2 regions of the Microbacterium sp. NPDC057407 genome follow, and region 1 is predicted to be linked to the other one. Evidence: predicted binding sites of a transcription regulator. Region 1 holds the regulator's gene; the other holds the start of a gene.
What was found. Region 1 encodes HspR, which represses chaperone genes until heat shock. Its sites were predicted from a motif close to AAGTTGAGTCNNNNNGACTCAACTT; they were not measured.
Positions count from the first base shown of each region.

Region 2: ACFUTX_RS03980 (ATP-dependent Clp protease ATP-binding subunit) is a predicted target of HspR. The motif match lies at 4,483-4,507, and genes of this name have one in related genera.

Region 1 covers NZ_JBHVCA010000003.1:416,947-422,928, forward strand. Annotated here, with positions in the region: gene dnaK (molecular chaperone DnaK) at 1-343, shown strand, start outside; gene ACFUTX_RS10730 (nucleotide exchange factor GrpE) at 346-957, shown strand; gene ACFUTX_RS10735 (DnaJ C-terminal domain-containing protein) at 975-1,970, shown strand; gene ACFUTX_RS10740 (heat shock protein transcriptional repressor HspR) at 2,072-2,566, shown strand; gene ACFUTX_RS10745 (MmcQ/YjbR family DNA-binding protein) at 2,709-3,116, shown strand; gene ACFUTX_RS10750 (amidohydrolase) at 3,285-4,928, opposite strand; gene ACFUTX_RS10755 (MFS transporter) at 4,925-5,982, opposite strand, start outside.
Region 2 covers NZ_JBHVCA010000001.1:822,055-828,036, reverse strand. Annotated here, with positions in the region: gene ACFUTX_RS03995 (hypothetical protein) at 1-16, opposite strand, end outside; gene ACFUTX_RS03990 (LLM class flavin-dependent oxidoreductase) at 66-839, opposite strand; gene ACFUTX_RS03985 (LLM class flavin-dependent oxidoreductase) at 888-1,766, opposite strand; gene ACFUTX_RS03980 (ATP-dependent Clp protease ATP-binding subunit) at 1,874-4,438, opposite strand; gene ACFUTX_RS03975 (class I SAM-dependent methyltransferase) at 4,651-5,487, shown strand; gene ACFUTX_RS03970 (hypothetical protein) at 5,540-5,737, shown strand; gene ACFUTX_RS03965 (ATP-binding protein) at 5,752-5,982, shown strand, end outside.

The DNA.
Region 1 (5,982 bases):
CGAGGTGCGCAACCAGGCCGAGACCCTGTCGTACTCGATCGAGAAGCTCATCAAAGACAACGACGACAAGCTGCCCGAGAACGTCAAGACCGAGGTGCAGGCCGACGTCGACGCGCTCAAGACGGCGCTCGCCGGCGACGACGACGAGGCGGTCAAGACCGCGTTCGACAAGCTGAACCAGAGCCAGGGCAAGCTGGGCGAGGCGATCTACGCGTCGAACCAGGCGTCGCAGGAGGCCCCGGCGAGCGGCTCCGAGCAGCCCGCGGGCGACCAGGCGCCGTCCGGCTCCGATGAGGATGTCGTCGACGCCGAGGTCGTGGACGACGAGGACGAGCGGAAGTAATCATGGCCGACAAGGACTTCGAACAGCCCGACGGCGAGAACGAGGTCCGGCCCGGTGAGGCGGGGTCGGAGGCGCAGGCCCCCGGCCCCGACCCGCAGGACGGATCCGCCGCCGACGGCGACGAGCTGACGGTCGACGACATTCTCGGGGCGACGCAGAACGCGGATGCCGCGGCCGAGGACGCCGTGATCGCCGACCTCGAATCGCAGCTGCTGAACGACCTCAAGCGCCTTCAGGCCGAGTACGCCAACTACCGGCGTCGCACCGAGGAGCAGCGCGAGGTCGAGATCGAGCGCGCCAAGGGGGCGGCGGCCAAGGGCCTGCTCCCGGTGCTCGACGACCTCGACCGCGCCGAGAAGCACGGCGACCTCGAGGTGGGCACGCCCTTCGCGGCGATCGCCGAGAAGGTGCGCGGCGTCGCCGAGCGCATGGGGCTGACCACGTACGGCGAGGCGGGCGAGACGTTCGACCCGCAGCATCATGAGGCGATCTTCCAGGCGCCGACTCCCGGGGTCGACACCCCCACGATCCTCGAGGTCGTCGAGATCGGCTACCGGCTCGGGTCGGTGGAGCTCCGTCCGGCGAAGGTCGTCGTCGCCGTGCCGGCCGAGTAGGCCGGGAAGGAGCATCCATGGCCAGTCAGGACTGGTTCGACAAGGACTTCTACGCGATCCTCGGTGTGTCGAAGGACGTCAGCGACGCTGATCTCAAGAAGACGTACCGCAAGCTCGCGCGGAAGTACCACCCCGACTCCAACCAGGGGAACGCTGCCGCCGAGGCGAAGTTCAAGGAGGTCAGCGAGGCGTACTCGGTGCTCTCCGATGCGGAGCAGCGCAAGGAGTACGACCAGATCCGGGCGATGGGCTCCGGGGCTCGATTCACCGCCGGTGGAGCGGGCGGCGCGGGCGGCTTCGAGGACGTGTTCAGCATGTTCAACCAGGGCCGCGGCGGCGCTCGCTACCAGAGCGAGGACTTCGACGACATCTTCTCGATGTTCAACCAGACCCAGGGCGGCGGGTTCGGCTCCGGCCGGTTCGGTCAGTCGACGGGCGGGTACCGCGGCTTCGGCGGCCCGACCCGCGGCGCCGACGTCACGGCCCGCACGACGATCGACTTCGTCACCGCGACGAAGGGCGAGACGATCACGCTCCAGGGCGAAGACGGCAAGCCGTTCAAGGTGAAGATCCCCGCCGGCGTCGCCGACGGGCAGAAGATCCGCCTGCGGGGCCGGGGCCGCCCGTCCCCCGACGGCGGTGAGGCGGGCGACGTCGTCGTGCAGGTGACGGTGCGGCCGCATCCGGTGTTCACGCGCGAGGGGCAGAACCTGCGCGTGACCGTGCCGGTGACCTTCACCGAGGCCGCGCTGGGCGCCACCATCGAGGTGCCGACGCTCGGCGGCGACCCGGTCAAGCTGCGCGTCGCGCCCGGCACACCGTCCGGCCGCGTGCTGCGCGTCAAGGGCCGCGGTGTCGAGAACGCGAAGGGAACCGGCGACCTCCTCGCCGAGGTGCAGGTGGCGGTTCCGTCGCACCTCGACGACGCCGCCCGCGAAGCCCTCGAGCGGTACCACGAGCTCGAGCCGAAGGAGAACCCGCGCGCCGACCTCATGTCGAAGGCGCGCGGCTGAGGCATCCGTCGCTCATCTCCGTCGAATCGACCCGATTCGCTGGGTCGATGGTCGGTTCGACGGAGCTCAACCCGGATGATGAGAACGAGGAGGTGGATGACATGGGTGAGCAGCACGACATCGACGAAGATGCACCGATCTTCGCCATCGCCGTCGCCGCCGAACTCTCGGGCATGCACCCGCAGACCCTCCGGCAGTACGACCGGCTCGGGCTCGTCGTGCCCGCCCGCACTCCCGGCGGCTCCCGCCGCTATTCGCTGCGTCACGTCGGGCAGCTGAGGGAGGTCGCGCGGATGTCGGCCGACGGCATCGGCCTGCCGGCGATCGCGCGGATCCTCGAACTGGAAGACCGCGTGCGCGAGCTGCACGGCCGCGTGCGCGACCTCGAAGAGAGGGTGCGCGTCGAGCTGGAGCGCCGACCGGGCGCCCGGGTGTTCGCGGCCGGCGCCACCGGCGCGGTCGTGACGCTCCGCAGCGGCACGCGGGTGCGCCGCGCAACCGAGCTGGTCGTCTGGCATCCGCGTCATCAGCTCGAGCGCGCCGACGACGCCGACGACGCCGGCCGGTCCCCTCGGTCGGGTTCCTCGGCCTCCTGACGCCGGCAGCTGCAACCTGGTCGCCCGAGACCCGCGGTCTCGCCGAGCCATCGGGCGTCGGCTTCGATGTCGGCACGAATCCCCGGTTTCGCGATGCGGACGGGGGTGGCGGATTCCGCGGCCCCGAGTCACGATGAAGCCCATGGTGACTCTCGACGACGTACGCCAGATCGCGATGGCGCTCCCCGGTGTGGAGGAGCGGGTCGACGGCCATCGCGGCGGCGCGACCTGGCGCACATCCGCCGGATTGTTCGTGTGGGAGCGGGGCCCGAGCAAGGCGGATCTCGTCGCCTTGCGAAAACTCGGCCGCACCTGGCCCGACGGCACGGTGATCGGGGTGCACACGGCCGGGATGGACGAGAAGCAGGCGCTGCTCGAGACGTATCCGGCGGCGTTCTTCACCATCCCGCACTTCGACGGCAGCCCGGCGGTGCTCGTGCGCCTCGACGCCATCGACCGCGGCCACCTCGAGGAGGTCATCACCGACGCCTGGTTGCTGCGGGCGCCAACCTCCGTCGCGCGGGAATGGCTCGAAACCCACCCTCAATAAGTCCGGTCGGGCGCGGTCGCATCCCGTCGGTGTGCACAACGTCGGTGATTGTCGTCGTCGGGCTGGCCGAGGCATCCCCCGCCGGCCCGCCGAGCCCTTCTCACCGACGTTGTGCACGCGCCGCGGGGAAGCCGCCGCACTCGACCCGGAGCGGGCGGCCGACTCTGCTCAGAGCGCGTCGAAGACGGGCTCGCCCGCGACCACGGTCCGCAGCACCCGCGCCGTGAGCAGCGACTCCGGGCCCTCGGTGAACGGGTCGACGTCGATCACGGCGAAGTCGGCGGCGAGGCCCGTCTCGAGCCGGCCGCGGTCGTCGCCGTCGCCGACCGACGCGGCGGCGTCGCGCGTCGCGTGCCCGATCGAGTCCTCGAGCGGCAACGCGAACTGCGGATGCCTCGGCTCGAACGACGGGTCGAGCGCCGACTTGCGCGTTGCGGCGATGTACATGTTCGGCAGCGCCTCGAACGGAGCGGTCGGGGCATCCGTCGAGAAGGCCAGCAGCGCACCGGCCTCGCGGTACTCCGGCCACGCGAACGCCCGGTCGACCCGGTCGTCGCCGAGCATCGCCGCCCAGTTGTCGAAGATCGCCGGGTCGGCGTGCACGGGCTGCATCGACGCCGTCACCCCCAGCCGGGCCATGCGCTCGGCCGTGCCCGGAGCGGCGTACTCGAGATGCTCGATGCGGTGCCGCCGGACGCCGGCGAGGCCGGGCCGGTCGGCTCGCGAGCCGTTGACGGCAGCTGCCTGCTCCAGCGCGTCGAGGGCGATGTCGCTCGCGAGGTCGCCGATCGCGTGCAGCGCGATCTGCAGCCCGGCTGCGTCGGCGGCGACGACCACCGGCGTGATCGCCTCGAGCGACCAGATGGGGTCGGCGTTCGAGCCGTCGGCATACGGATGCCGCATCGCGGCCGTGCACGCATCGATGACCCCGTCGATCACGAGCTTGATGCCGACGATCCGCAGCCACGGCGAGTCCACCTCGCGCGCCAGCTCGGCCGCACGCTCGACCTGCGCGAGGTTGGCTTCGGCGTCGCCGGTGTTCTCGACGAACCAGTGCGCCGCCACCCGAAGGGGGAGCCGTCCGCCGCGGGCGTCGAGCGCCCGCCGCAGCGCGGCGAGGCCGAGGTCGTCGAACGCCATGTCGATCGCGCCCGTGACGCCGCTCGCCGCGTAGGCCTGCAGCATCCGCTCCACCGCCGCATCGCGGTCGGCGTCGCTCGTCTGCTCGGCGAGGAACGTCCAGACGTGCTGCTGGGCGGCCGTCTCGTACAGCATGCCGTCGGGCTCGCCGTCGGCGTCGCGGCCGATGCGACCGCCGTGCGGGTCGGGGGTGTCGCGCGTGACGCCCATCTCGCGCAGCGCCGCGGTGTTGACCCACACCGAGTGGTAGTCGTTGGCGTCGAGATACACCGGGACGTCGGCGACGGCTTCGTCGAGCATGTGCCGCGTCGGCGTGCCGGCGGGTACGGAGTCGAAGAGCCAGCCCCGGCCGAGCACGCGCCCCGCCGCCGGGTCGGCGGCCCGGGCGCTTCGCAGCCGCTGCTGGATCTCCGAGATCGTGCGGGCGTCGGTGAGACCGACCCGGCCGAGGGCCTCGCCCATCATGACGAGGTGCGTGTGCGCGTCGGTGAAGCCGGGAACGACGAGCCGGCCGTCCAGGTCGACCACCCGGGCGTCGGGTCCGGCGGCCGCGCGGGCCCGCGCGGCGTCGCCGACGAACGCCAGCCGGTCGCCGTCGACCACGAGCGCGTCGGCCCATGGCTCGGCGCCGGCCGTGAAGATCCGGCCTCCGACGTACAGCTGCGCGGTCATGCCGGCACCTCCTCGGTGACGAGCTCGGGCCGGGCCGCGGCATCCCGCTCCACCCGCGATGAGATCGCGGCCACACCGAATGCGGGAACCGCCAGGACGAAGCTCGCGACGCCGAGCGCGATCGCGAAGCCCTCGAAGCCGAGCAGGTCGACCAGCGCGGCGCCGATGACGGGGGTGAGCGCCGAACCGACGAGATACACCGCGAGCAGCGGACCCGACCAGCGCCCGTCGGCGTCGAGGGCCGCCGACGTCGACACGAAGTACATGAAGGCGATCGCGTAGACGGTGTTCCAGGCGATGAACACGACGATGAAGGTCGTCGGGTCGGCGACGAATCCGAGCATGATCTTGAGGGCCCCGCCGACGACGAGCAGCACGGCCAGCGGCACGGCACGACCCAGGCGGTTGCCGACGGCCATCAGCAGCAGCGAGCCGACGAGGCCGCCCGCGGTCGCGCCGCTGAGCGCGAGTCCCAGACCCTCGGGGGTGAGGCCGGTCTGCTCGGCGCCCATGACTCCGGCCATCGCCCACAGCGAGTCCTCGCTCACCGCCCACAGCGCGAAGGTCACGAGCAGCACGAACCCCGCGATCGTCACGAGGCGAGAGGCGCTGCGGGGCCGACGCGCGGCGCGCAGCGCGGCCGTCTCGGGCACCTCGACCGGCATCGCCTCGGGCACGGCCGCACCGGCCTGCGGGTCGGCGACCGGCGCGGCGGGCATCCAGCCGACGGCGACCAGACCGATCAGGCCGAAGAGCGCGAGCGCGCCGAACACGTCGATCGGCGCGAGGCCGATGAGCGGGATCACCGCCAGCACGATGGTGATGACGCCGCGGTTGGCGAGACCGTTGAAGCCGGCGACGCGGTCGGGGTTGCGGAACGCGGCCAGCGCGGCGCCGGCCGACGACACCGCCCCGCCCGCGCCGATGCCGCCGACGAGCAGTCCCGCGATGACGACGGCGGGCGCCGGGGCGAGCGCTGCGGCGAGGAAGCCGATGACGGATGCCGCGAGCCCGACCCGGGCGACCAGTCGCCGGTGGACCCCGGCGCACAGCG
Region 2 (5,982 bases), on a different contig from region 1:
CGATCACGGTGCTCACGCGACCAGTCTCGCACCCGGCCGTCCCGCCGCCCGGCTGGCGGCGGCGGTCACCGCGGCGCATACGCCTCGATCAGCCGGGCGTACGACGCCCCGGACCCGTCGGCCGTGATGGCGCGCAGCACGACCTCGTCGACCGCATCGCGGTAGGCATCGATGCGGTCGGTGCCGTCACCGGGCGCGATGGTCGTCTGGGATGCGTCGATGCCGAGCCGGGCGAAGTTCGCCGCGTAGGCGGGGTAGCCGGCGTACCGCGCGGTCTCGGCGGCGAGCGCCGGAGCGGCGCCGGGCTCGGCGGCCGCCCGCACGTACAGGGCCACGTGGGTCTCGGGTGTGATCGTGCGGGCCTCGTCCGCCTGGCGGGCCGCGAGGTCCGGCGTGAGCCAGCTCAGGAGCAGACCATCGGATGCCTCGGCTCCCGTGCGTCGCATCTTCGGCCCCAGGGCGCCGACCACGATGCGCGCCGACGGTCCTGTGCGCAGTGCGGCCGCGGCATCCGTGACCGTCGCGAGGGCGCCCACCGACCTCGCTCCCGAGCCGATTCCCAGGACGAGACGGTCGACGGGCAGGTCGAGTTCGCCGATGCGGGCGAGCACCTCCCGGGACGTGCGCCGGTCCATCGGGAGGACGCCGGTCGCGAGCATGAGCCGGTCGGTGACCCTCGCCGCGGCGGCGAGCACGTCCAGCGCATCGTGGCCCGGGGTGTCGTTGACCCACAGCGCGTGGAATCCTGCGGACTCGACGAGAGGCGCCAGGCTCGCGCCGATCTCGGGCCCGATCGCGGCGGCCACGCCGATCGACAGTGCGGCGGGAGTCTTCGTCATGCCTCGAGCATGCCCGATGACGGCGCGGAGGCAGCGCGGGGCGCGCGCTCAGTCGCCCCCATCAGCGCCGACCAGGCGCGCCACCTCGCCGGCGCCGGCGGCGAACTCGCGCACGTCGACCCGCGACGCGGGCAGGAGGACCGCGTCGTCCACGCCGGCGTCGAAGAACGCCCGCAGGCGGTCGGCGACCTCGGCGGGCTCGCCCCAGACCGCGCGCCGCTCGGGGTCGGGCTTGTCGCCGACGTCGGCGACGGCGCGCGCCTCGGCGTCGGACCCGAAGGCCGTCACCACGTACGCCACGACGTCGTGGCGGCCTGCCCTGCCCGACTCGGCCCTGGCGCCGCGGACCGCGGCGACGGCCGCTCGCACCTCGTCGGCGGTGTGGCCGCTGTCGAGCACCGTGCCGTCGGCGACCTCTCCGCTCAGCCGCAGGGTCTTCGGCCCCTCGGCGGCGGCGTAGACGAACGGCGCACTCTCGGGCGGATAGTCGAGGCGGACGGACTCGAGCGTGACGTAGCGCCCGGCGGTGTCGACCTGCTCGCCCGCGAGGAGCCCCTGCAGCGCAGGCACGTACTCGCGCATGAGCGTGAGCGGCGAAGCCGCTCGCGCGCCCACCTGACCCATCCAGGGCAGGACGCCGTGGCCCACGCCGGGGAGCAGACGGCCGGGGAACAGCCGCTCCACGGTCGCGATCTCCATCGCGGTCGCGGCGACGTTCCGCAGCGGCATGGGTGCGATCCCGATCCCGATGCGCAGCCGCTCGGTCCACGCGAGCGCGGCCGCGGCTGCGGCGAAGGCGGACGTGCGGAAGCAGTCCTCCCAGATCCACAGCTCCGGAACGCCCTCGCGCTCGGCGGCCAGAACGGCATCGCGGAACTCGTCGGGGCCGTGGGTGTAGGGATTGAAGATCGCGCCGATGCGGGCCATGCCCCTTACCCTGCCACGCAGCGCCGACAACGCCGTCCGTCTCCGCCGATCCGACCGTCGCGCCGGGGCGCGCGCGTCGGTTCGACGGAGACGGATCGGGGATCGGGTCAGGCCGCCTGAGGCAGCCGAGCCCGGGCTCGGACGAGGATGCCCTCGCTCGACGCATCCACCGTCACGGCGCCGCCGTCGGACAGCTGACCGGTGACGAAGAGGTCGGCCACCCGGTCGTCGACCTCGCGCTGGATGAGCCGCCGCAGCGGCCGGGCGCCGTACTCGGGCTCGTACCCGTTGTCGGCCAGCCAGTCGAGGGCCGCGTCGGTGACGATGAGCTCGACCTCGCGCTTGGCGAGCCGGGCCTCGGTCGCACCCAACAGCAGGCCCACGATCTGCCGCAGCTGCGGCTTCTCGAGCTTGCGGAACAGCACGATCTCGTCGATGCGGTTGAGGAACTCCGGTCGCATCGCCTCGCGCAGCTTGCCGAACACCCGGTCACGCAGATCCTTCTCGGATCCGAAACCCGTCGCGCCGCCCCCGTCGGCGATGAAGCCGATGGCGCCCGCGCGGGAGGCCAGGAACTCCGAGCCGAGGTTCGAGGTCATCACCACGACCGTGTTGCGGAAGTCGACCGTGCGCCCCTGGCCGTCGGTTAGGCGCCCGTCGTCGAGCACCTGCAGCAGCAGGTTGAACACGTCGGGGTGGGCCTTCTCGATCTCGTCGAACAGCACGATCGAGTACGGGTTGCGCCGCACTCGCTCGGTGAGCTGGCCGGCCTCGTCGTAGCCGACGTATCCGGGAGGGGCGCCGACGAGACGCGACACGGTGTGGCGCTCGCCGAACTCGCTCATGTCGAACCGGACCACCGCGCCCTCGTCGTCGAACAGCGACGAGGCGAGGGCCTTGGCGAGTTCGGTCTTGCCCACACCGGTCGGCCCGAGGAAGAGGAACGAGCCGACGGGCCTGCGGGCGTCGCCCATGCCGGTGCGACTGCGGCGCACCGCCTTCGCCACGGCGGCGACGGCGTCGTCCTGCCCGATGACGCGCGCGTGGAGCTCGTCCTCGAGCTGGGCCAGGCGCTCCCGCTCGGTCTCGGTCAGCCGGTTCACGGGGATGCCCGTGGCACGGCTGATCACCGCGGCGATCTCGGGCTCGTCCACGACGGCCTCGCTGCGGGTGACCCCGGCATGCGATGTCGCCTCGTCGAGCCGCGCCTGCACCTCGGCGATCCGGTCGCGGATGCGTGATGCCTCTTCGTAGTGCTCGGCGGAGACGGCGGCGTTCTTGTCGGCCTCGAGCCCGGCCAGCTGCTCGAGCAGCGCCGTGACGTCGACCTGCACGCCCAGGCGCAGGCGCAAGCGTGCGCCGGCCTGGTCGATGAGATCGATCGCTTTGTCGGGAAGGACCCGCTCGGTGAGGTAGCGGTCGCTGAGCTCGACGGCGGAGCGGATGGCGTCGTCGGTGTAGGCGACCCCGTGGTGCTGCTCGTACGCGGGCCTCAGCCCCTGGAGGATCTGCACGGCGTCCTCGATCGAGGGTTCGCCGACCCGCACCGGCTGGAACCGGCGCTCGAGGGCGGGATCCTTCTCGATCACGCGGTACTCCTTGAGCGTGGTCGCACCGACGAGGTGCAGCTCGCCGCGGGCGAGGCGCGGCTTGAGGATGTTGCCCGCGTCCATGCCGCCGTCGCCGGCGCCGCCGGCGCCGACCACGGTGTGCACCTCGTCGATGAAGACGACGATCTCGCCCTTGTGGGCCGCGATCTCGTCCATCGTCTTGGTGAGGCGCTCCTCGAAGTCGCCGCGGTAGCGCGTGCCCGCGAGCATCGCGGGGAGGTCGAGCGCGATGACGCGCTTGCCGAGCAGCTGCTCGGGCACCGCCCCGGCCACGATCGCCTGGGCGAGACCCTCGACGATCGCGGTCTTGCCGACGCCCGCCTCGCCGACGAGCACGGGGTTGTTCTTCGTGCGGCGACTGAGGATCTCGATGGTCTGCGCGATCTCATCGGCACGGCCGATGACGGGATCGAGCTCGCCCTCGAAGGCGCGGGCCGTGAGGTCGGTGCCGTACGTGTCGAGCATCGGAGTGGCGGATGCCGCGGCATCCGTCTCATCGATCGTCTCGGTGGCCGCACCCTGGCTGACCGTCTCGCGCAGCCCCTGCGTGAGGGCTTCGGCGGTCACACCGGCGCGCGCGAGGACCTGGCCGGCGGGGGTGTCCTGCGCGAGCACGAGGGCGAAGAACAGGTGCTCGGGGTCGACGTACGTCGAACCGGACGACCGTGCTACCTGGAAGGCCTGGAACAGCGCGCGCTGGACGGACGGCGTGATGACCGCGCCATCGACGTCGGCCGGGGCGGACGCGGCGGGGAGGCGCTCGTCGGTCGCGCGCAGGATGGCGCGCGGGTCGGCGCCGACCTGCTGCACGGCGTCGCGGGCCGGTGCCTCATCGACGAGCACGCGGAGGACGTGGAGCGCGTCGAGCTCGCGCTGGCCGCGCTCGAGGGCGAATCGTCCGGCGCGCTGGAGGAGCTGCTGGGTGCGCGCACCCAGGAACCGGCTGAGATCGATGGACCTCTCCGCACGCGCGCGCTCACCCGCGAGATACCGCGCGAGGAACTCGTCGAACGAGCTGCCGGTGTCGTCGGCGCCGGCGGAGGAGGTGAAGTCTTCGGGCATTGCGTCTTTCTCCTGAAGTTGAGTCAAGGCCTGTCAAGATTACGAACTTGAGCGCGACCGTATCAAGTTCAACGGCGCGACTTCCGGTGTATTCCCCGCGATCGTGCGCGCTCCTGAGAGGGGAGCCGGATTTCCGTGCCGGGCACGGATGCCGCCGCAGAGGTTTCCGACGAACGTGGACAGCGTCCACAGACCGAAGGAGAGGACACATCATGACCGATCTGAGCACCGTCACCATCGACGAGGCCGACAAGGCGCTCAAGGCCAAGCACCGCGCGATGTGGGCGTCCGGGGACTACCCGACGCTCGCGCACGACCTGATCTGGTCGCTCGGCCCGCGGGTCGTCGAGGCCGTCGACATCCGACGCGGTGAGCGCGTCATCGACATCGCCGCGGGAAGCGGCAACGCCGCCATCCCGGCCGCGCTGCGCGGCGCCGACGTGGTCGCGACCGACCTGACGCCCGAGCTGTTCGGCGAAGGGCACCGGCGCGCAGAGGAGGCGGGCGCACAGCTGGAGTGGCGCCCCGCCGACGCCGAGGCCCTGCCGTTCGGCGACGACGAGTTCGACGTCGCCGTCTCGACGGTGGGAGTGATGTTCGCCCCGCACCATGAGCGGAGCGCTGCCGAGATCGTCCGCGTCGTGCGCCCCGGCGGACGGATCGGGTTGATCAGCTGGACTCCGGAGGGGTTCATCGGCCAGCTCTTCGCGGCGCTGAAGCCGTTCAACGCGCCGCTCCCCGCAGGGGCGCAGCCGGCACCGCTGTGGGGGGACGAGACGCACGTGCGGGCGCTCTTCGGCGACACGGTGGCCGACGTGCGCGCCACCCGCGAGACCGTCAGGTTCGGCCGCTTCGCCTCCGGCGAGGAGTTCCGCGCGTACTTCGCGTCGCACTACGGCCCGACCATCGCGGTCTACAACCGCAACGCCGACGACCCCGCAGCGGTCGCGGCGATCGACGAGGCGCTGCGCGGCCTGGGCGATCGCGCCGTCGCCGCGCACGGCGCCATCGACTCGGAGTACCTGCTGTTCACCGCGACGGTCCGCTGAGACCCCGCGCATGACCGCCGGCACCCGCCGGCACCGGAAGGGAGACGGACGCATGTCCGCGTACGATCTGTTCGCGCTGCACCTCGCCGAGCGTGAGAGCGCGCACCGTGACCTCGAGCGTCGACGCGTCGTGCTCGAGCGGCTCGCACAGGAGCGGGCCGCGAGCCCGGATGCTCCGGCCGCCGCCTCGATCGCGGCGCGAGCGCTTCACCTCGGCGGGCTGCGCCGTCTCCTTCCGGGGCGTGCGTGACTACACTGGGCGTCGTGCTGGGGCCTCCCCTGACGCCGCGCGAACGCGCGGTCCTCGCCGGCGTGGAGCGGCGACTGACCAACCCCGAGATCGCGTCGGAGTTGTTCATCTCCGTGCGCACGGTCGAGAGCCACATCGCGAGCCTGAGGCGCAAGCTCGACGCCGACAGCCGGGCCGACCTCGTCGCGGCGGCCCGGCATCGGCGCGAGAGCTCCGTCCGGGTCCCGGCGAATCCGCTGCGCGGA